3 regions of the Rhizobium sp. CRRU65 genome follow, and region 3 is predicted to be linked to each of the others. Evidence: predicted binding sites of a transcription regulator. Region 3 holds the regulator's gene; each other region holds the start of a gene.
What was found. Region 3 encodes PhoB, which activates phosphate uptake and scavenging genes when phosphate is short. Its sites were predicted from a motif close to TGTCATNNANCTGTCAT; they were not measured.
Positions count from the first base shown of each region.

Region 1: the regulator PhoB is predicted to act here: its motif matches at 2,657-2,673, upstream of pstS (phosphate ABC transporter substrate-binding protein PstS).
Region 2: the regulator PhoB is predicted to act here: its motif matches at 2,745-2,761, upstream of ACM5SV_RS33660 (esterase-like activity of phytase family protein).

Region 1 is NZ_JBLYZH010000004.1:354,888-362,011, reverse strand. Features, by position in the region: gene pstA (phosphate ABC transporter permease PstA) at 1-453, opposite strand, end outside; gene pstC (phosphate ABC transporter permease subunit PstC) at 456-1,433, opposite strand; gene pstS (phosphate ABC transporter substrate-binding protein PstS) at 1,521-2,543, opposite strand; gene ACM5SV_RS10755 (EAL domain-containing protein) at 2,894-5,023, opposite strand; gene ACM5SV_RS10750 (cupin domain-containing protein) at 5,252-5,596, opposite strand; gene ACM5SV_RS10745 (O-acetylhomoserine aminocarboxypropyltransferase) at 5,620-6,903, opposite strand; gene ACM5SV_RS10740 (CoA-binding protein) at 7,021-7,124, opposite strand, start outside.
Region 2 is NZ_JBLYZH010000024.1:94,454-101,577, forward strand. Features, by position in the region: gene ACM5SV_RS33640 (SRPBCC domain-containing protein) at 96-578, opposite strand; gene ACM5SV_RS33645 (ArsR/SmtB family transcription factor) at 648-980, shown strand; gene ACM5SV_RS33650 (helix-turn-helix transcriptional regulator) at 1,057-1,593, shown strand; partial or broken gene ACM5SV_RS33655 (NAD-dependent epimerase/dehydratase family protein) at 1,691-2,675, shown strand; gene ACM5SV_RS33660 (esterase-like activity of phytase family protein) at 2,922-4,409, shown strand; RNA gene ssrS (6S RNA) at 4,491-4,649, opposite strand; gene ACM5SV_RS33670 (cell division protein ZapA) at 4,987-5,364, opposite strand; gene ACM5SV_RS33675 (DUF4164 domain-containing protein) at 5,380-5,655, opposite strand; gene tkt (transketolase) at 5,978-7,124, shown strand, end outside.
Region 3 is NZ_JBLYZH010000031.1:17,291-24,414, reverse strand. Features, by position in the region: gene argF (ornithine carbamoyltransferase) at 1-711, opposite strand, end outside; gene ACM5SV_RS35810 (aspartate aminotransferase family protein) at 754-1,953, opposite strand; gene ACM5SV_RS35805 (GcrA family cell cycle regulator) at 2,374-2,907, shown strand; gene phoB (phosphate regulon transcriptional regulator PhoB) at 3,150-3,833, opposite strand; gene phoU (phosphate signaling complex protein PhoU) at 3,968-4,681, opposite strand; gene pstB (phosphate ABC transporter ATP-binding protein PstB) at 4,726-5,541, opposite strand; gene pstA (phosphate ABC transporter permease PstA) at 5,558-6,880, opposite strand; gene pstC (phosphate ABC transporter permease subunit PstC) at 6,877-7,124, opposite strand, start outside.

The sequences.
Region 1 (7,124 bases), on a different contig from region 3:
GAAGGCGAGCGCGATGCCGCCGGCAAAGCCGGAGAAGCGTGACGTCGGGCGGACGACCAGTTCATAGACAAACAAGCCGATGATGATCGACGGCGCCGAAAGCAGGATATCGTTGACGAAGCGGATTGCCTCGCCAATCTTCTTGCCGCGGCTGAACTCCGACAGGAAGGTGCCGGCCAGCACGCCGATCGGCGTACCGATGATAACAGCGAGAGCGACCATCATCAGGCTGCCCATGAAGGCGTTGGCGAGACCGCCGCCATCTTCGCCGGGCGGCGGCGTCATTTCCGTGACGAGACTGGGGCTGAGCGCGGACAAGCCGTGTATCAGCGTCGTCCAGAGGATCCAAACCAGAAAGACCAGGCCGACCACGGTGGCGATGCCGCAGAGCGACAGTGCGATCATGCTGCCGATCTGGCGACGACGGTATAGGGAACCCGAATGAGTGGTCATGATTACTCTCCCCTCTGTCTTGCCATGCGCACCAGCATGAGCTTGGCGGCCGCCAGAACGATGAAGGTGACAACGAAGAGGATGAGACCGAGCGCCGAGAGCGACGACCTGTAGAGGTCATCCGAAGCTTCGGCAAATTCGTTAGCGAGCGTCGCAGCGATCGACGTGCCGGGCTCCATCAGCGACACCGCGATGTTATGGGTGTTGCCGAGTACGAAGGTGACCGCCATGGTCTCTCCGAGCGCGCGGCCGAGACCAAGGAAGATGCCGCCGACGACCGCGGTGCGGGTGTGCGGGATGACGATGTCGCGCACCACTTCCCACTTGGTCGAACCAAGCGCATAGGCCGATTCCTTCAACTGCGCTGGGACGACCAGGAAGACGTCGCGCGTGACCGAGGAGACGAAGGGGATGATCATGATTGCCAGCACGATGCCCGACGTCAGCATGCCGATGCCGAGCGGGGCGCCAGTGAACAATGCGCCGATTACCGGGATCGGGCCTAGCCAGTCGATCAGCACCGGCTGGACGTAGTCCGACATGAAGGGGGCAAAGGTGAAGAGACCCCACATGCCGTAAATGATGCTGGGGATACCGGCGAGAAGCTCGATGGCACCGCCGATCGGGCCGCGAATGGAGCGCGGCGCAACTTCGGTAATGAAAACGGCGATACCGAGGCTCACGGGAACGCCGATGATCATGGCGAGCGCCGAGGTGACCAGCGTGCCGTAAATCGGTACCAGGCCCGAGAACCGCTGGGCAACCGGATCCCATTCCATGCCGGTCAGGAAGCCAAAGCCGAAGGTCCGGAACGCGAGAAACCCGTCCCAGACCATGGAGAACGCCGCTGTGAAGAGTGCGACAAGAACAAACAGGCCGCAGCCGAAAACTATCCAGTAAAAAATACGATCGCCTGCGGCGCCGTCGCGGCGCTTCACGCCCGCGGTTGTGGCGGGCAGCGATGCCATTGCTTCGCTCATATCCGTACGCTCTGATGCTTTGAGGGGTGTCAAAGACATTCGGGGCGGAAAGCCTCGCTTCCCGCCCCGACCGCAGTTTCGTCAGGATCAGCCCTTGAACGAGGCCGTCCAGTAATCCTCGATCTGCTTCACGAGAGTTTCCGGAAGCGGAACGTAATCGAGGGCAGAGGCTTCCTTCTGGCCGTTTTCGAGCGCCCACTTGAAGAAGGCGAAGGCAGCCTTGGAGCGCGCCGCATCCTTCGGCTCCTTGTACATGATCGCCCAGGTCGTGGCGGTCACCGGCCAGGCTTTTTCGCCCGGAGCATTGGTCATGATCAGGTAGAAGTCCTGAGCCTTGGTCCATTCGGCGCTGGCGGCAGCAGCCGAGAAGCTTTCCGCATTCGGCTTCGGATACTGGCCTGCGGCGTTCTGGATCAGAACGTAGGGCAGTTTGTTCTGCAGGGCGTAGGCGTATTCGACGTAGCCGATCGAATCCTTGACGCGGGTGACGTAAGCGGCGACGCCTTCATTGCCCTTGCCGCCGATACCAACCGGCCAGTTGACGGCGGTCCCTTCGCCGACCTTGCTCTTCCAGTCTTCGTTGACCTTGGAGAAGTAGTTGGTCCAGTTGAAGGAGGTGCCCGAACCGTCCGAACGGTGGACGACGGCGATCTGGCTGTCGGGCAGTTTCAGGCTGGGATTCAGATCGGCGATGGCCTTGTCGTTCCACTTGGTGACATTGCCGAGGTAGATGTCGGCGAGAACCTTGCCCGTGAGCTTCAGTTCGCCCGACTTGATACCCTTGACGTTGATGACGGGCACGATGCCGCCGACGACGAGCGGGAACTGACCAAAGCCGCCAGTCGTCAAGTCTTCCGGCTTCATGGGAGCGTCGGAAGCGCCGAAGTCAACCGTTGCAGCCTTGATCTGGGCGATGCCGCCGCCCGAACCGATCGACTGGTAGTTCAGCTTGTCGCCGGTCTGCTTGTTGTAGTCCGCAGACCATTTGGAGAGGACGGGATAAACGAAGGTGGAGCCGGCGCCGGTGATATCGGCGGCGGACGCCGAAACCGCCAGAGCGGCAACCAGGCCGGCGCCGAGGCAGGCCGAAAGAAGTTTCTTGGTGAGCATATGAAGCGCTTCCCTAATGGATTTGAAAAACAACGAGACCAGCGCCATGGAGGGGGTGTCCATTGTCTGGGGCGCTGAAACGCTCGTCACAGCAGGCGGGCTAGGCGCGTTTTATTACAGTTTGATGACGGAATTTGACGGTTGCAACCGAACGTGAGGCCGTGCCTCAAATGCTGCAGTTGCGGCCTTTTCGTTGAATCGCGGACTTAACAAAGCCTTAGCAAAAACATTGGGATAGATTGACGCATGGCTGTGGTGGATTGCCGCAGCGACGCCTGGAAATGTCGTTTTCAGGATTTCGATATGCCGGGCCGCTCAGGCCCGATGCCGAATTCGTGGCCTTTACGAGATCACGCGGCCGACTCTTCTTGCAGCCTGCTGGATATGTCGCATGCCGACATGGGTTTTCCGAGCATATACCCTTGAAGCTGATCGCAGCCGGCGTCTCGCAAGATCGCCGCCTGACGGCTATTCTCAATACCTTCCGCGGTCACGGGAATCTGCAGAGCAGTCGCCAGGGAGATGGTTGCCCGAAGAATATCGGCGCCATTTGCGGTTTCATCGAGAGCGGACACCAGCGAGCGGTCGATCTTCATGCGATCAAACCCAAACTGCCGCAATGCACCGATGCTGGCGTAGCCGCAGCCAAAATCATCAAGAGCAAACTTTATGCCGACGCGCTTGAGCTGGTCTATCGACCGACGGGCCTGATCCGGATTTGTCATCAGAACGCCCTCAGTGATTTCCAGTGTCAGGCGGTTTGGATTGAAATCCAACTCCTGCAGGATCGTGATCACTTGGGCAGCAAATTCCGGATTGCAGAGCTGGATCGGCGAAACATTCACCGACAAAGTCAGACCGGGCCAGCTCTTGGCATGCCCGATCGACGTTCTCAGCATATGGACGCCAAGGGCATCGATGAGGCCGCATCTTTCAGCAAGAGGGATGAATATTTCCGGGCTGATGTTTCCCGTTGCAGTTTTCCAGCGCGCCAGTGCTTCAAGACCGGTGACAGCACCGGTCGAAGCAGAGACGAGAGGCTGGAAAACGGCTTCGATTGCGCCGCTGACGATGGCGTTTTTCAAGAGACCTTCCAGCTCGGCGACCCGTATGCGTTCCCGGTCCAGTTCGGGGTCGTATTCAATCGCCTGACCTTTGCCATTTGCCTTGGCACGATAGAGGGCCATGTCGGCTCTGCGAAGAAGCTCCAAAGGCGATATGTCTCCATCGCGCGCCGCAGCTCCGATGCTTGCGCCAACTTCGATCGTTCGCCCGTCAATTTTGAAGGGCTCGGCAAACAGCGCCAGAATCGCCTCTTCGATCTCTTCGCCTGCAGTGGATCCAACGTGCACCAGCGCGAATTCATCGCCTCCCAGCCGGGCCGCGGCCAGGACTTCGGGATGACTGGTCATCAGCGCGTTCGAGACGATCCGGATCAAATCATCCCCAACCGCATGTCCCCAAGCATCGTTGACCGCCTTGAAGCCGTCGAGGTCAACCAAGTAAAGCCGCGGCGATGAAGGATCCCGGCTCTCCAGATCCTCCAGCAGGCGGAGAAGCCCCTGTCTGTTCAACAAGCCACTCAAGCTGTCATGGCTCGCTTCGAAGCGAGCTGTTTGCGCCAGTTGGCGCAGGCGCCGCGCCTCGGATGCGCCAACCAACAGAACGCCGATCAAGAATAGTGAAAGGATGACGGTAGAAGCTGCAACATAGGGATAGACCTGATGAAACACGGCGCTTCCGGGGGCTTTGCTCGGCCAAACGAGATAGCCGATGACGGCTCCCTTCATGTCGGTGATCGGCGTGTTCAGGGATCCCGGCTTGGGGGTCGTCTCGAGGCTCAGCCCCTCGAGTTCATGTTCGTTGGAGAGAGTGTCGAGAACCTCCGACGTAAACTCCTTATAGAAACTCAGCACGCTGAACTTCGGAACCTCGGCGGCGGTCTCGAACGGCTGGATCGCCTGCGAGGCGATCAGCGCTATACCGCTTTCGGTCTTGATGAAATTGACCACCGGCGCCTTCGCCGGAGCGGCAGCAGCATTGATCTGCTGATAAAAAGCTTCCCCGAAAAACGTGCTCGGCTGGAAGGGCTTGCCTTTGGCATAGGCCGAGACGATCGAAGACCGGTCAGGGCCGGTCACGATCGCGCCGTCATAAAGCGCATAATCCTCGCTGGTTTTTCCCCAATTCTCATAGGCCCAATCCGCAGCGGCCGGAGATGAGACCGCACTATAGGCATCGTCCCATATGGCATTGTCCGTCGTTGTCCCGCTCAGGCGAGCCACAAAGGCTGCGACCGCCGCGCGGGCGGCGCGACTGGCCCTGGCATCGTCGATCTCGTTCACTGAGCGGGTCATGGTGACGACGACATGCGCCATCAGGCCAGTCAATACGAGGGCGACGACAAGGAAACAGACGGTTGTCGCAATGATGGAAGACGTTTGAGTCCGAACGTGCCTGGCTGCAAGATTCGACGACATGCAAATTCCGCAAAGATTAATTGCAAGGCCATGTCTGTGGGACGGCAGGAGACATCATGTCCGCAATGCGCTGCAGATAAGGTTTAGCATTTGCCGATGTAGGCCCGATTAATGGGTTTGGTTAAAAGCGTGCTATCCGGGAAAGAGGCGCCGCCATTCGCAGAAACGGGCCGTCATCGCCGCAAATCGGGACCGTCCGCCATCGTCAGCGTCGGTCTGCTGGCCCGCTCAAACCTTGATCACATAGTCCTTGCGAGTCGTTTCAACGACTTCCCACGTTCCCTTGAAGCCGGGTCTGAGGATCATCCGGTCGCCCGCCTTCAGATGAACCGGCTCACCGCTGTCCTCCGTCACGATCGAATGGCCGGACAGCAGGCTGAAATATTCCCACTCCTCGTAGACGATCCGCCACTTGCCCGGTGTCGCCTCCCAAATACCGGAATAGAGGCCGCCTTCGGCCTCCTCCAGATTCCAGGTACGGAAATGCGGATCGCCGGAGATAATCCGATCGGCTTCAGGGGCGCCGAACTCGGGTTCGACGCCGTCGATGCTGAAGGTGAGAAAGTTTGTCATGGTCACCATAGACTTCGTTGATCTCAGATCTTCGAGAGCGCCTGTTCGAGATCGGCGATGATGTCCTTGACGTCCTCGATGCCGACGGAAAGGCGAACCACGTCAGGCCCCGCGCCGGCAGCGATCCTCTGCTCGTCGGTCAACTGCCGGTGCGTCGTCGAGGCCGGATGGATGACGAGCGAACGGGTATCGCCGATATTGGCGAGATGGGAGAAGAGCTCCAGCCCCTCGACCAGCGTCTTGCCCGCCTCATAACCGCCCTTGACGCCGAAGGTGAAGACGGAGCCGGCGCCCTTCGGCGAGTAGCGCTGCTGCAAGGCGTGGTTCGGGTCGTCGTCGAGGCCGGCATAATTCACCCAGGCAATCTTGCTGTGCGCCTTCAGCCATTTCGCGACGGCGATCGCATTGTCGCTGTGGCGCTGCATTCTGAGCGGCAGCGTCTCGATGCCGGTCAGGATCAGGAAGGCATTGAAGGGCGAGATCGCCGGCCCGAGGTCGCGCAGGCCAAGCACGCGGGCAGCGATCGCAAAGGCGAAATTGCCGAAAGTCGCGTGCAGAACCATGCCGTTATATTCCGGCCGCGGGCTCGACAGCATCGGGTAATTGCCTGATTTCGACCAGTCGAAGGTGCCGCCGTCGACGATGAGGCCGCCCATGGAATTGCCGTGGCCGCCGAGAAATTTTGTCAGCGAATGCACGACGATGTCGGCGCCGTGTTCGATCGGACGGATGAAATAGGGTGTCGCCATCGTGTTGTCGACGATCAGCGGCAGGCCATGGCGATGCGCGACGTCGGCGATGGCGGCGATATCGACGAAGGTACCGCCGGGATTGGCCAGGCTTTCGATAAAGATGCCGCGCGTCTTATCGTCGATCTGGCTTTCGAAGCTTGCCGGATCGGCGGCATCGGCCCAGCGCACCTGCCAGCCGAAATTCTCGAAGGCGTGGCCGAACTGGTTGATCGAGCCGCCGTAGAGCTGGCGGGCAGCGATGAAATTCTCGCCAGGACGCATGATATTGTGGAAGACGATCACCTGCGCCGCATGGCCGGAGGCGACGGCAAGGGCTGCGGTTCCGCCCTCGAGCGCTGCGACACGCTCCTCGAGTACCGCCTGCGTCGGGTTCATGATGCGGGTATAGATATTGCCGAAAGCCTGCAGACCGAAGAGTGCGGCGGCATGATCGGAATCATTGAAGACGAAAGCGGTCGTCTGGTAGATCGGCGTTACCCGCGCCCCAGTCGTTGGGTCGGGCTGCGCACCGGCATGGATCGCCAACGTGTTGAATCCCGGATCGTTCTTGGCCATGTCGTCCTCCCGTTATTGCTGACGTCCAGGATCATAGCCTGTCGCTTGCGAAAGTTAATCGCGATCCGTTTCAACCCATGGGCGTTCCGTGGAAAATCCGTCTCCGCGGACCGCAACTCAGGCAATAAGACGAGGATACTCGATCGCCGGGCAGCGGTTCATCACCACCTGGATGCCGGCAGCCTCCGCCTTTGCCGCAGCCGCATCGTCGCGGACACCAA
Region 2 (7,124 bases), on a different contig from region 3:
ATTAGCACCCGCAGTGTGACAGGCAAGCAAAGTCTCGGTGATTTCGGGGAATGCGACGATTGCGCTGCCGATCGTCTTGATGCCGACACACTCCTTCAAACATCAGGCGCGCTGGCCGGCTCTCCCTTCATTTCGCTGAGGAACATGCCCTCGCGCAGATTGATGCCGTATTCGACGAAAGCCTTCATGCAGCAAAGCATCTGCGTCCAGCCTTCGCAGTTGAGATAGGTGCCGCGCCGGCCGGAATCGTCTTCGCGCCAGCCGGTCTCGGCGATCGTCACCAGCGTGCCGCCGTCTTCCAGCGGCTTGAAGTTCATCTCGACCAGCGTCTTGTACTTCGCCTCGTCTTCGCCAGTGCCGCCATCCCAGCGCAGCACGATGCGGCTTTCCGGCACCAGTTCGACGACCTCGACCGGCGCATCCTTCCACCAGGTCACCGTCGTGCCCTTCACGAGCGGCGCGCTCGCTCCGCCGATCGTGGTGAAATAGCTGCTGAGCTTCTTCGGATTGACGACGGCATCGAACACCTCTGCGACGGGACGGCCGATGCGGCCGGAAACGCGGATTCCGAGAGACATGACACTTCTCCTCTTCTCCATTGTGCCTGTTCCGTTGTACTTGGCGTCATTATGTTATAAAAACATAACATGTCAAGCGAATCAACCGACGACCCTGTCTTCAAGGCGCTGGCGCATCATCGCCGCCGCGAAATCCTCGATCTGCTCAAGGATGGCCCCCGAACCACAGGGACCCTTTGCGAGATGTTTCCGGAGATGGATCGCTGTACGGTGATGCTGCATCTGAAGGTACTGGAAGAGGCCGATCTGGTCATCGCCAGGAAGGAAGGCCGCGAGCGCTGGAACCATCTGAACAGCCTGCCGATCAAGCACATCTATGACCGCTGGATCAGCGCCTATGCCGGCCATGCGCTCTCTATCCTCGACCGGCTGAAAGGCGACCTGGAAGGTCAGCCCGAATAATGACCCGGCGTCAAACCGCCTTGCCGCCCGCCCCGCCGAAGCCTTATGCTGCAAAAAACGACACGGGATCAGACGGATGACGATATCCGGAGCCGGCATACGCCGCATGCGGCTGCTGCGGAGCATGAAGCAGGAACATCTCGCCGAACTCCTCGGCGTCAACCAGGCGACGATCTCACGCTGGGAGCGCGATAAGCTCGCCCTTTCGCCCGAACAGGCTATCAAGCTGGAACGGATTTTCGCCTCGCCGCCACATGCAGCAGTCGATGCGGCGCTGAAGGGGCTGGTCGAGGATTCCGTCCGGCCGGTGCATCTGATCTGCGACCGCACCCACCGGCTGCTCGCCGCCTCTCGCCCGCGGCAGGCGGAGTGCCGGGCGCCGCTCGGCGCCTTTCTCGGCCGCTCTCTATTCTCCTACGCCTCCGCCGAGATCGCCGCCGCCGAGCAGTCGCTGGAGGAGCGCGGCTGGCATGCGGGCAGGCTCTCGTCGCTGACGCTTGATACCGGCGCCAACGGCAATGCGCTGCTGCCGATCGCCGCCGGCCGCGTGACCTGGGAACGGATCATGCTTTCCGATTGCAGCGCCGGCCGCCTCGTCACGACCATCGGCTGAGCCTGCAGCTTTCCTGCACGCCCATGCATAATTTATGCGTTGCCTGAAAACCTTAGTCTTTATAGCGTCCGCCGCCGAACGGTCAGGAGACGATGTGATGACGATACTGGTGACGGGAAGTGCCGGCCATCTCGGCGAGGCGCTGATGCAGACCTTGAGGGCGGAAAGCCGCTGGGTGCGCGGCATCGATATCAAGCCCTCGGCTTTTACCGACATGGTCGGCTCGATCAGTGATCGCGCCTTCGTCCGCCAGGCGATGTCGGGCATCAGCCACGTCATCCATGCCGCGACGTTGCACAAACCGCATGTGGCGACCCACGGCAATTATGATTTCCTCGACACCAATATCGCCGGCACTCTGCACCTGCTCGAAGAGGCGACCACCGCAGGCGTCGCAAGCTTCGTCTTCACCAGCACCACCAGCACCTTCGGTGCGGCATTGACGCCGGCTGCCGGCGAACCGGCGGCATGGGTGACCGAGGACGTGCTTCCCGTCGCGAAAAACATCTACGGCGTGACGAAACTCGCCGCCGAAGGTCTGTGCGAACTCTTCGCCCGCAAATCCGGCCTGCCGGTCGCCATTCTCAGGACTTCGCGTTTCTTTCCCGAAAATGACGACGATCCTGACATTCGCAACGGCTATTTGGCAGAGAACGCCCAGGCCAATGAGCTTCTTCACCGCCGCGTCGATATCAGCGACGTGGTCGGCGCCCATCTGCTGGCGCTCGAAAAGGCGCCGGCAATTGGCTTTGGCCGCTACATCATCTCCGCCACGACGCCGTTTTCGGCAAATGATCTCGCCGCGATCCGGCGCGACGCGCCTCACGTCGTCGAACGACTGTTCCAGGGTGCAGGCGCCCTTTACGCATCACGCGGCTGGAAGATGTTTCCTTCGCTCGACCGTGTCTATGTCAACGAACGCGCAAGGCGGGAACTCGGCTGGCAGCCGCGATATGATTTCCGTTTCGTGCTCGATTGCCTGCGCGACAACAGGGAGTGGCGAAGCCCTTTGGCGCTGAATTGTCGGCTCCAAGGGCTACCACGATGAGGTCTTCGCCGAAGGGCCTTACCCGGTCGGATAGAGCAGCGAGCTGCAATGCGGACACGCGAAAGCCCGACTTCCTCTCCAGCATGACGCTATCGCTGAGAAGTGTCATCCAGATATCACGATCCCGTCATAGACCGTCTGCCGGGGATATGGGGCGACGAAATCCAGGGCGTGTTGCGCCATCGGGAAATCGAATCCAGGCCGGGGTGTCATTTGAAGCGGTGTCCAGCCTGCGGGCGGAAGCCGTTTCGAGAGCGCTTTTGACCGAGAGGGTATTTCCATGAAGAATGTCAGACCTTACACAGCGCGAATTTTCGCCGCGGTTCTCGCGGCATCCGCCGCCGTGCCAGTCGTCGCAATGGCCGAGAATTCCGCCACCGTCGGCGGCCTCACCTTCGTCAACAAGGGCCTGGTGGGCATCGGCCGCATTCCGGCCAACCAGCGTGACAAATTCGGCGAGACCTTCGGTTCCGGCTCGGGCATGGCGATCGATCCCGCCGCCTGGAGCCGCGACGGCGCCGGCTACAAGGGCACGCTCTACCTGTTGCCCGACCGCGGTTACAACGCCGTCGGCACCGTTGATTACCGGACACGTCTGAACACCATCTCGATCGGCCTGACGCCGACCGCTCCGGGTGCGGCACCCGAGGTTGGCAAGGAACAGTCGGGCGTCGACGCAAGGCTCGTCGATTCCACACTCTTCGTCGACGACAGGGGCGGCGACATGACCGGTCTCGACCCGGAATCCGGCGTCCGCCCCGCTGCCGGTGATTTTCCGCCGCTGCCGCAGGCGACGAACGGCAAGATCGCGCTCGACAATGAAGCCATCATCCGCATGGCCGACGGCAGCATGTTCGTCAGCGACGAATATGGTCCTTATATCTATCACTTCTCCGCTGACGGCCACCTGCTCTCCGCCACCCAGCCGCCGAAGGCGCTTTTGCCGATGCGCAAGGGCGCGTTGAGCTTTGCCTCCAACAATCCCGGCCCCGGCGCCTCCGCTCCGGACCCGAAAGATCCGGAGACCGGCCGCCAGAACAACCAGGGTCTCGAAGGCATGGCGATGACGCCTGATGGTAAGTTCATCATCGCTGTGCTGCAATCGGCTACCCGCCAGGACGGCGGCGATTCCGGCTCGACCCGGCAGAATACCCGCGCGCTGATCTATGACGCCGCCGATCCCGATCACCTGAAACTGATGCACGAATATGTCGTGCCGCTGCCGGTCTTCAAGGACGCCAAGGACAAGACGATGATCGCCGCCGAGAGCGAAATCATTGCTCTTTCCGACAAGACCTTCCTGATGCTCGCCCGTGACAGCGGCAACGGCCAGGGCCTGAAGGGCGACATCTCGCTCTACCGCAAGGTCGACATCGTCGACGTTTCCGCCGCGACCGACATTGCCGGCAGCAATTTCGATGACGGCAAGCCGATCGCGCCGAAGGGCGTCATCGATCCCTCGCTGACGCCGGCGACGCTGACACCCTTCATCGACCTCAACGACAAGGTCGACCTCGACCGCTTCGGCCTGCACAACGGCGCGCCGAACGACAAGAACAATCTGTCGGAAAAATGGGAAGCCATGGGTCTGGCGAGCGTTCTCAACCCGAACCTGCCGGACGACTACTTCCTGTTCGTCGCCAATGACAACGACTTTTTGACGCAGGATGGTTTCCAGGTGGGTGCCGCCTACAAGGCCGACGGCGGTGCCGACGTCGACACAATGTTCCAGGTCTTCCAGGTCACCCTTCCAGGTCTGAAGAAGTAACGGACGCGCTGAAGAAGGGCGAACGGGCAACCCGCGTTCGCCCGCCATATCCGGCGTCTTCGCTGAAAATGGAAGGAAAGGGTGCGATCCACGACCACCGATGGATGTTTACGATCCTGGGTGCCTACAAACGTAGGTGGGCGCCGTGTGTCCAGGCCCACGGGCCTGGCCAGGGACAGCTCCCTTTGGATCGAGTATGGCCCCAGGGATTGTGGTTCCTGTCGAGAGGCGCAGACCGCATGGCGATATATAAGGTTGTTTGCGCTGCCGCGCCAGTGGCGACGGAAGGCCGCCCCTATTTAATTAGAGGCTTTCCTGGTCAGATTGAAGCATTCTGCCGGAGCAGGTTTTCGTCAGGGCAGAGGCGATTGGCGAAGGGCATACCTCTTGGTACGTCCGAGCCGATCGCCTTTGGCCTGGCGGAAAGATGCCCGGCCCTTCGGGTTGGCTGAAACGGGCCGGCTGATCGACCGGCCGGCTTGGCCGTAGAGCCGGGCTACGACACGCCGGCCGGTCGACCATCCGACTCCGTTTGAGCCAACAGAATGCTTCAATCTGACCAGGAAAGGCTCTAGGATCAATTGAGTTCGGGGGCGGACCGGCCATTCAGCTTGTCGGTGATGCCGCGGATGCGGCTCGACACTTCGCTCAGCGCTGCGGCAAGATTTTCCTCGGTCCGGGCGGTGGCTGCAAGCACCGTATCGCGATTGCCGCGCAGCGTCTCGAGCTCGGACTCCAATCCGGCGACGCGGCGCGTCAACTCGGCAATCTCGTCCGTGATCATGATGCCGGCCATGACGGTGATCCTCAGATCGCCGATTTCGCCGAACTGATCCTTGAGATGGCCGACATAGCGGTCGAAACGGGTGGCGAGATCGGTCAGGTGATCCTCCTGCCCTTCCTCGCAGGCCATGCGATAGGCCTTGCCGTCGATCGTTACCGTCACCTGCGCCATGCCAAACTCTTCCTATCAGCGATCCAGAACCGCGCGGATCGTTTCCATGGCCGTCACCAGCCGCCGCGATACCTCGCGATTAACCTCTTCCAGCCGGTTGGCGCGGAATTCGGCCTGGTCGAGCTCCTGCGCCAGGCGCGAGCGGTCGGCGTGTACACGCCGCACCTCGCCCTCGATCTCGCCCTGCTCGCGCTGCCGTTCGACGCGCATGTCGACGGCGTTTTCGAGGCTCGATATCGCCTGTCTCAATTCGTTGAGCGCTGCTTCCATGGTTTTGCCTGTGGGCATCATGTCTTTCCGATTCCCGCGCAGGATCCGCGAATCGGCACGCCGCGCCGATCCTGCGATTTCAAAAGGATATGCAGCTCGCTAACGGCCCGTCAATAAATCCTGTCACTTGCCCACCGGCCTATCCTGTGGATGAGCGTTTTACACATCGATTTCGTCATTTGTACAATCGCGTGATCAAATGTCAAAAATCGCCGCTTCCCGCCCGGATTTGACCTGCCATTTATTGACTTGCCCGTCCCAACTGCTATGTCTCTGCCGCTTTCACTCGATGGTCTTGGAGGCTCGAGGCCATCCCCCGACACCCGGAACTTGCGGAAAAGCCATGACCTCTCCCGAACAACACGACCGGATGGCGAATGCGATCCGTTTTCTTGCCATGGACGCCGTTGAAAAGGCGAACTCCGGCCACCCGGGCATGCCGATGGGCATGGCCGACGTGGCAACGGTCCTGTTCACCAAATATCTGAAGTTCGATCCGAAGAAGCCGCACTGGCCGAACCGCGATCGCTTCGTGCTGTCGGCCGGCCATGGCTCGATGCTGCTCTATTCGGTGCTGTATCTGACCGGCTATCCTGACATGACGATCGAAGATCTGAAGCAGTTCCGCCAGCTCGGTTCGAAGACCGCCGGCCACCCGGAATACGGTCATGCCACCGGCATCGAAACGACGACCGGTCCGCTCGGCCAGGGCATTGCCAATTCCGTCGGCATGGCGATTGCCGAACGCAAGCTGCGCGAGGAGTTCGGCTCCGATCTCCAGGATCACTATACCTATGCAATCTGCGGCGACGGCTGCCTGATGGAGGGCATCAGCCACGAAGCCATCGCGCTCGCCGGCCACCTGAAGCTCAACAAGCTCGTCCTGTTCTGGGACAATAACTCGATCACCATCGACGGCGCCGTGTCGCTGTCGGATTCCACCGACCAGGTCGCCCGCTTCAAGGCGGTTCACTGGAACACGATCGAGATCGACGGTCACGATCAGGCCGCTATCGCCGACGCGATCGAAGCTGCCCACAAGTCCGACCGGCCGACCTTCATCGCCTGCAAGACGATCATCGGCTTCGGCGCCCCGAACAAGCAGGGCACCCACAAGGTCCACGGCAACCCGCTCGGCGCCGAAGAAATCGCAGCCACCCGCAAGGCACTGAACTGGGAAGCCGAAGCCTTCGTCATCCCCTCGGACGTTCTCGACAGCTGGCGTGCAGCCGGCGCGCGCTCCGTTGACCTCGTCAAATCCTGGGAAGACGGCCTCGCCAAGGCTCCGGCCAAAGCCGAGTTCACCCGCCGCATGGCAGGCGAGCTGCCGGAAGGTTTCGACGCCGCGATCAGCACATTTAAGAAGAAGCTCGCCGAGACCAAGCCGACGGTTGCGACCCGCAAGGCTTCGGAAGACGCGCTTGAGGTCATCAACGGCTTCCTGCCGGAAACGCTCGGCGGCTCCGCCGACCTGACGCCGTCGAACAACA
Region 3 (7,124 bases):
ATTGTGACCCCGGGCCCGATGTTCCTGATTCATGGAGACCCAGGTATCGGTCACCACGCAATCGACGCCGGCGACCGCACGGTCGGCATCATGGCAAAGCATGATTTCGGCGCCCTCATTGCGGGCCCAGTTCAGATAGTGATCCTTGGGCTCCGAGCCAAGGGGCACGGCCATGTTCATGCGGTAGCCGAAGCGGGCGGCACCCTCGACCAGCGAATGCAGCACATTGTTGCCGTCGCCGGTCCAGGCGATGGTCTTGCCCTTGATCGGGCCGCGGTGCTCTTCGAAGGTCATGATATCGGCCATAATCTGGCAGGGATGGGTGTCATCCGTCAGCGCATTGATGACAGGCACGGTCGCATGCTGGGCCAGCTCGACCAGCCGCGAATGCTCGGTGGTGCGGATCATGATCGCATCGACATAACGCGACAGCACCTTGGCGGTGTCGCCGATCGTCTCGGCGCGGCCGAGCTGCATCTCGGTGCCGGACAGGAACAGCGTTTCGCCGCCGAGCTGGCGCATGCCGACGTCGAAGGAGACGCGGGTGCGCGTCGACGGCTTCTCGAAGATCATCGCCAGCATCTTGCCGGCGAGCGGCTTGTCGCCCTGGCCCGCCTTGAAGGCCTGCTTGCGGGCGAGCGCATCGTTCATGATCGTTCTGAGATCGGCTGATGTGACCGCCGAAAGATCGAGGAAGTGTTTAGGGCTCATATCGTCTTCTTACCTGTGCTGCGCCCGAAGGCGGCAATTTCTTCAAGCCGTCTTCTTGACCTTGGAGGCGCGAATGCTCTCGGCGGCGCGCTCGACGCGGGAAAGGCCCTCGCGGGCTTCCTCGGCGGTGACCACGAGCGGCGGAAGAAGGCGGATGACATTGTCGCCGGCAGGCACGCCGAGCAGATGGGCGGCGCGGATCGCCTGCAGCAGTTCGGCTGAGGGAACGGCAGCCTTGATGCCGAGCAAAAGCCCTTCGCCGCGCACGTCCTCGATCACATCGGGATAACGATCCTTCAGCGAGGCGAGGCCCTGGCGGAAGACAAGTGCTACGTCGCGCACCTGCTGGAGGAAGCCATCGGCAAGGATGATGTCGAGCACGGCGCTGCCGACGGCCATGGCAAGCGGATTGCCGCCATAGGTCGAGCCATGCGTACCGGCCTTCATGCCGGAGGCGGCCTCTGATGTGGCAAGGCAGGCGCCGAGCGGGAAACCGCCGCCGATGCCCTTGGCGACAGCCATGATGTCGGGGGTGACGCCCGACCATTCATGGGCGAAGAGCTTGCCGGTGCGGCCGACGCCGGTCTGGACTTCGTCGAGGATCAACAGCAGGCCGTTCTCGTCGCAGAGCTGGCGAAGCGCCTTCATGAACTCAGGCGTGGCAGGACGGACGCCGCCCTCGCCCTGCACCGGCTCGATGAGGATGCCAGCCGTGGCATCGGTGATCGCGGCGCGGACCGCTTCGATGTCGCCGAAAGCCACCTGATCGAAACCCGGCGCCTTGGGGCCGAAACCTTCGAGATATTTTTCCTGGCCACCGGCGGCGATCGTCGCCAGCGTCCGTCCGTGGAAGGCGCCTTCGAAGGTGATGATATGGAAGCGCTCGGGATGGCCCTTGGAAAACTGGTAGCGGCGCGCCGTCTTGATCGCGCATTCGAGCGCCTCGGCGCCCGAATTGGTGAAGAACACCTTGTCGGCGAAGGTAGCGTCCGTCAGCCGTTTTGCCAGACGCTCCTGGCCGGGGATCTCATAGATGTTCGACAGGTGCCAGACCTTGTCTGCCTGCTCCTTCAGTGCGCCGACCACATGCGGATTGCTGTGGCCGACGGAGGTGACGGCGACGCCGGCGCCGAAATCGAGATATCGCTCGCCAGTTTCGGTGATCAGCCATACGCCCTCGCCTCGCTCGAACCGCAGCGGGGCACGAGAATAGGTGTCATAAAGCGGCGCGGCTTCAGCCATGGCGCGATCTCCATCAAAGTTGCCGGGCAATGACTCCGGCTAAGGAAACCAGGCCCGAAAAATCAAAAATGCCGCCTTGCGGCGGCGAGTGGCACTATTTCCTTTTCGCGCTGCAATGTCAACAAAACGGCGCCCTTAGCGTATGCAGCACAGGTGTACAGCGGCATTTTCAGTCTTCAACAGGCATTATTGCAGAAATGCCACGCAGGGACAGCAAGTTGGGGAAAACTACGAATTCGATTCATCCGGATTCATGCGACTCTTGTCACGGAGTCAGGCTCACACTAGGTTAAAGATCAATTACTAGACTGCATGCGGCGGAACTAGTCACCAAAATTGATCAAGCGTTTCTTGTTTCGGAGCTCCCGGGACAACGGTGAGGGATTCTGCCATCACCAACGCAAAAGGTGGAGACAGGGCATGAACTGGACAGACGAGCGGGTCGAGAAACTCAAGAAGCTTTGGGCCGAAGGACTGAGCGCGAGCCAGATCGCGGCACAACTTGGCGGTGTCAGCCGAAACGCGGTCATCGGTAAAGTGCACCGGCTGTGCCTTCCCGGCCGTGCCAAGGCCGGCGGCACCAACACCGCGGCGCGAACGCCGAAGCGCAATACATCGGCGCCGCGCGCGCCGAACTTCGCCTCTCGCATCACCACCCGCACCGTCACCCGCCAGCAGGGCGCGACGATGCTGAAGGAAGAGATCGAGATCGAAACGATCGAGGAAATGGAATACGTGCCGAGAGGCAATGTGGTGGTGCCGATTTCCCGCCGCCTCGGCCTGACGGAACTGACCGAACGCACCTGCAAGTGGCCGGTCGGCGATCCGCTGAAGGATGACTTCCATTTCTGCGGCTGCGAGTCCCCCGACAATTCGCCCTATTGCGGTTATCACCAGAAGCTTGCCTACCAGCCGGTGAATGAACGCCGCCGGGCAGCGGCGCGGGCCAGCTGAACGGGCTGACCATCGTTAGAATGCAGAAAACGGGCCGAGTGGCCCGTTTTTTTATGCGCGGATGGAAGCTCAGGTTTCCCTCCGTCATGCTCGGCCTTGTGCCGAGCATCTGATCACCTCAACTACTTGAGGGAAAAAACTTTATTTTCAAATACTTCATTTGGCGTGCGCAGATCCTCGGCACAAGGCCGAGGATGACGTCGCGGGTTTTGCCAGGGCTCAGCAGGCTCAGATGAAAGCCCTCAGGCTTCCATCGAATAACCGGCGCCGCGGACGGTGCGGATGACGTCCTGCATGTTGGAGAAATTCAGCGCCTTGCGCAGGCGGCCGACATGGACGTCGACGGTGCGCTCGTCGACATAGATATCGTGGCCCCAGACACCATCCAACAGCTGTGAGCGGGAGAAGACCCGGCCCGGCGACGACATCAGGAATTCCAGCAGGCGGAATTCGGTGGGGCCGAGGCGGACTTCGCGGGTCTTGCGATGGACGCGATGGGTCTCACGGTCGAGCTCGATGTCACCGCATTTCAGCACCGTCGACAGCACCTCGGGACGGGCGCGACGCAGCATCGCCTTGACGCGGGCAACGAGTTCGGGGGTCGAAAAGGGCTTGACGACATAATCGTCGGCGCCCGTCGACAATCCGCGGACACGCTCGCTCTCTTCGCCGCGCGCCGTCAGCATGATGATCGGCAGACGCTCGGTCTCCGGCCGCATGCGCAGGCGCCGGCAGAGCTCGATGCCGGAGACGCCGGGCAGCATCCAATCAAGGATGAGAAGATCGGGCGTGCGCTCCTGAAGCCGCATTTCGGCTTCGTCGCCACGAAGGATGGTATCGACCTCGAAGCCTTCCGCTTCGAGATTGTAGCGAAGAAGCACGCTGAGGGCTTCCTCGTCTTCAACAACTGCAACTCTCGGGATCATGCGTGTCGGTCTCCTCGCGCATGATCCTTAAACCAGGGTGATTTAAGCAATGCATCCTGCGCAAATTTAAAAATTGGCTGCGACCTCTTTGCGCGCCCGGACGGGCGCGCACGCAAGCGGCGGGGTGTGGGCAGTTATTCGGTGACCGCGCCGACGGTGTTGGCGCTGTCGTCCTTCGGCCGATCGCCTTCCGGCTGCGCGCCTGTCGTCATGTAATAGATCGTCTCGGCGATGTTGGTGGCGTGGTCGCCGATGCGCTCGATGTTCTTGGCGCAGAAGAGAAGATGCGTGCAGCTGGTGATGTTGCGCGGATCTTCCATCATGTAGGTCAGGAGCTCGCGGAACAGCGAGGTGTACATCGCGTCGATCTCGTTGTCGCGTTCGCGGATCGCATTCGCCTTGTCGGCGGAACGATTGGTGTAGACGTCGAGCACTTCCTTGAGCTGGACGAGCGCCAGCTCGGACAGATGCTCGAGGCCGCGGGCGAGCTTGCGGGGAACGCCGGTGCTTTGGACGGCGATGACGCGCTTGGCAGTGTTCTTGCCGAGGTCGCCGACGCGTTCGAGATCGGCGGCGATGCGGATCGAACCCATGATTTCGCGCAGGTCCGCGGCCATCGGCTGGCGGCGGGCGATGGTGACGATCGCCTTGTCGCCGATTTCGCGTTCGGCGTGATCGAGGATCACATCGTCGGAGATGACCTTCTGCGCCAGCGCGGTATCGCCGTTGACGAGCGCCCGTACGGCTTCGGCGACCATCTGCTCGGCCAGGCCGCCCATTTCGGAAATCCGCCTGGACAGGAACTTCAGATCATCATCATAGGCAGAATAAATATGTGTCGATGCCATGGGGCTTTATCCTCGAATAACGGAAAGGCTTGGTGACGCCAAAATCAGCCGAAGCGACCCATGATATAGTCCTGGGTGCGCGGATCGTCGGGATTGGTGAACATCTTGTCGGTGTCGTTCTCCTCGACGAGATTGCCGAGGTGGAACATGGCGGTGCGCTGCGAAACACGCGCGGCCTGCTGCATGGAATGGGTGACGATGACGATCGTGTAGTTCTCGCGCAGCTCGTGGATCAGCTCCTCGACCTTGGCGGTGGCGATCGGGTCGAGCGCCGAGCAGGGCTCGTCCATCAGGATGACTTCCGGGCTGACGGCGACGGCACGGGCAATGCAGAGGCGCTGCTGCTGACCGCCCGACAGGCCGGTGCCGGATTCGTGCACGCGGTCCTTGACCTCGTTCCAGAGACCGGCGCGCTGCAGGCTGGTCTCGACGATCTGGTCGAGATCGGCCTTCGACTTGGCAAGGCCATGGATGCGCGGGCCATAGGAGACGTTTTCATAGATCGTCTTCGGGAACGGGTTCGGCTTCTGGAAGACCATGCCGACGCGGGCACGAAGTTCGACGACGTCGATATCGGGATCATAGATATCGTCGGTATCCAGCGTGATCTTGCCGGTGACGCGGCAGCCGTCGATCGTGTCGTTCATGCGGTTGAGGCTACGCAGGAAGGTCGACTTGCCGCAGCCGGACGGGCCGATCAGGGCGGTTACGGTGTTTTCGCGGATGTTCAGGTTCACATCGAATAGCGCGCGCTTTTCGCCGTAGTAAACCGAGACATCCTTTCCGATCATCTTATACGGGACGTTGCTCATCTTGTGATCCAGCGCCTTTTCAACTGCAGCTTCCGTCAACATGTTCATGATCTTGTAACTCCGTTTACCAGCGGCGCTCGAAGCGACGACGCAAGAGGATGGCGCCCATGTTCATGACGATCAGGAACAGGAGCAGGACGATGATGGCACCCGAAGTACGCTCAACGAAGGCACGTTCGGCCTCGTTGGCCCACATATAGACCTGTACGGGCAGAGCCGTCGAGGGATCGAGCGGTGTCGTCGGCGCGTTGGCGACGAAGGCGACCATGCCGATCAGAAGCAGCGGCGCGGTTTCGCCGAGCGCATGCGCCAGGCCGATGATCGTGCCGGTGAGGATGCCGGGCATGGCGAGCGGCAGAACATGGTGGAACACCATCTGCATCTTCGAAGCGCCGAGGCCGAGGGCCGCGGCGCGGATCGACGGCGGCACGGCGCGAAGGGCGGCGCGCGTCGCGATGATGATCGTCGGCAGGGTCATCAGCGTCAGCACCAGGCCGCCGACCAGCGAGGCCGAGCGCGGCAGGCCGATGAAGTTGATGAAGACGGAAAGACCGAGCAGACCGTAGACGATCGAGGGGACCGCAGCGAGGTTGTTGATGTTGACCTCGATCAGGTCCGTCAGCTTGTTCTTCGGTGCGAACTCCTCGAGATAGATCGAGGCGGCGACGCCGATCGGCAGAGCAAGCACGAGGACGATCAGCATCAGGTAGAGCGAGCCGATCAGGGCGACGCCCAGGCCCGCGGCCTCCGGACGGCTGGAATTGCCGTTGACGAAGAGGCCGGTATTGAACTGCTTGTGGAGAGCGCCGCTCGCCTTCAACTCGTTCATCCAGCCGACCTGCTTGTCGTTGACCTTGCGGTTCTTCTCATCGACCGACAGATCGATCTGGCCCTTGTTGGCGCTGTCGACATTGGCGTCGGCAAGCACCGTGACATTGACCGTCTTGCCGATGATGGACGGATCGGCGACGACCATGTCGCGCAGCTGGACCGGCGCACCCTTGGAGAGCATGGCGGATGCATCGCGCACATCGGGACGGCTCGCGGCATTGACGTTCAGCTGCTTGACGATCGCGTCGCGCAGGAGAACCGGATAATTGGCGGCGATCAACACCGAAGGGTCGGTCGCACGCTTGTTGTTCGGGTCGATCGTCTTCTCGGAGAATTCGATCGGCAGGGTGATCGCCGTCTGCTGGAAGGCGGTATAGCCCTTGCCGATCACCGTCCACAGCAGGATGAACAGGAAGACGAGACCGAAGGTGATGGCGGCGATGCCATAGGCCTGGAACCGGCGCTCGGCGGCATAGCGGCGCTTGATGCCGATATCGCGGCGCACCGGCGCCTTGGAAACGGTGACGCCTGATGTGGGAGAAACAATATCCGTCATTCGTACTGCTCCCGGTATTTGCGCACGATGTAGAGCGCATAGATATTGAGGCAAAGCGTGATGCAGAACAGGGTGATGCCAAGGGCGAAGGCAACCAGCGTCTGCGGCGAGGTGAACTCAAGGTCGCCGGTCAGCTGGTTGACGATCTTGACGGTCACCGTCGTCATCGGCTCGAAGGGGTTGATCTGGATGCGGGCGGCGACACCGGCGGCCAGCACGACGATCATGGTTTCGCCGATGGCGC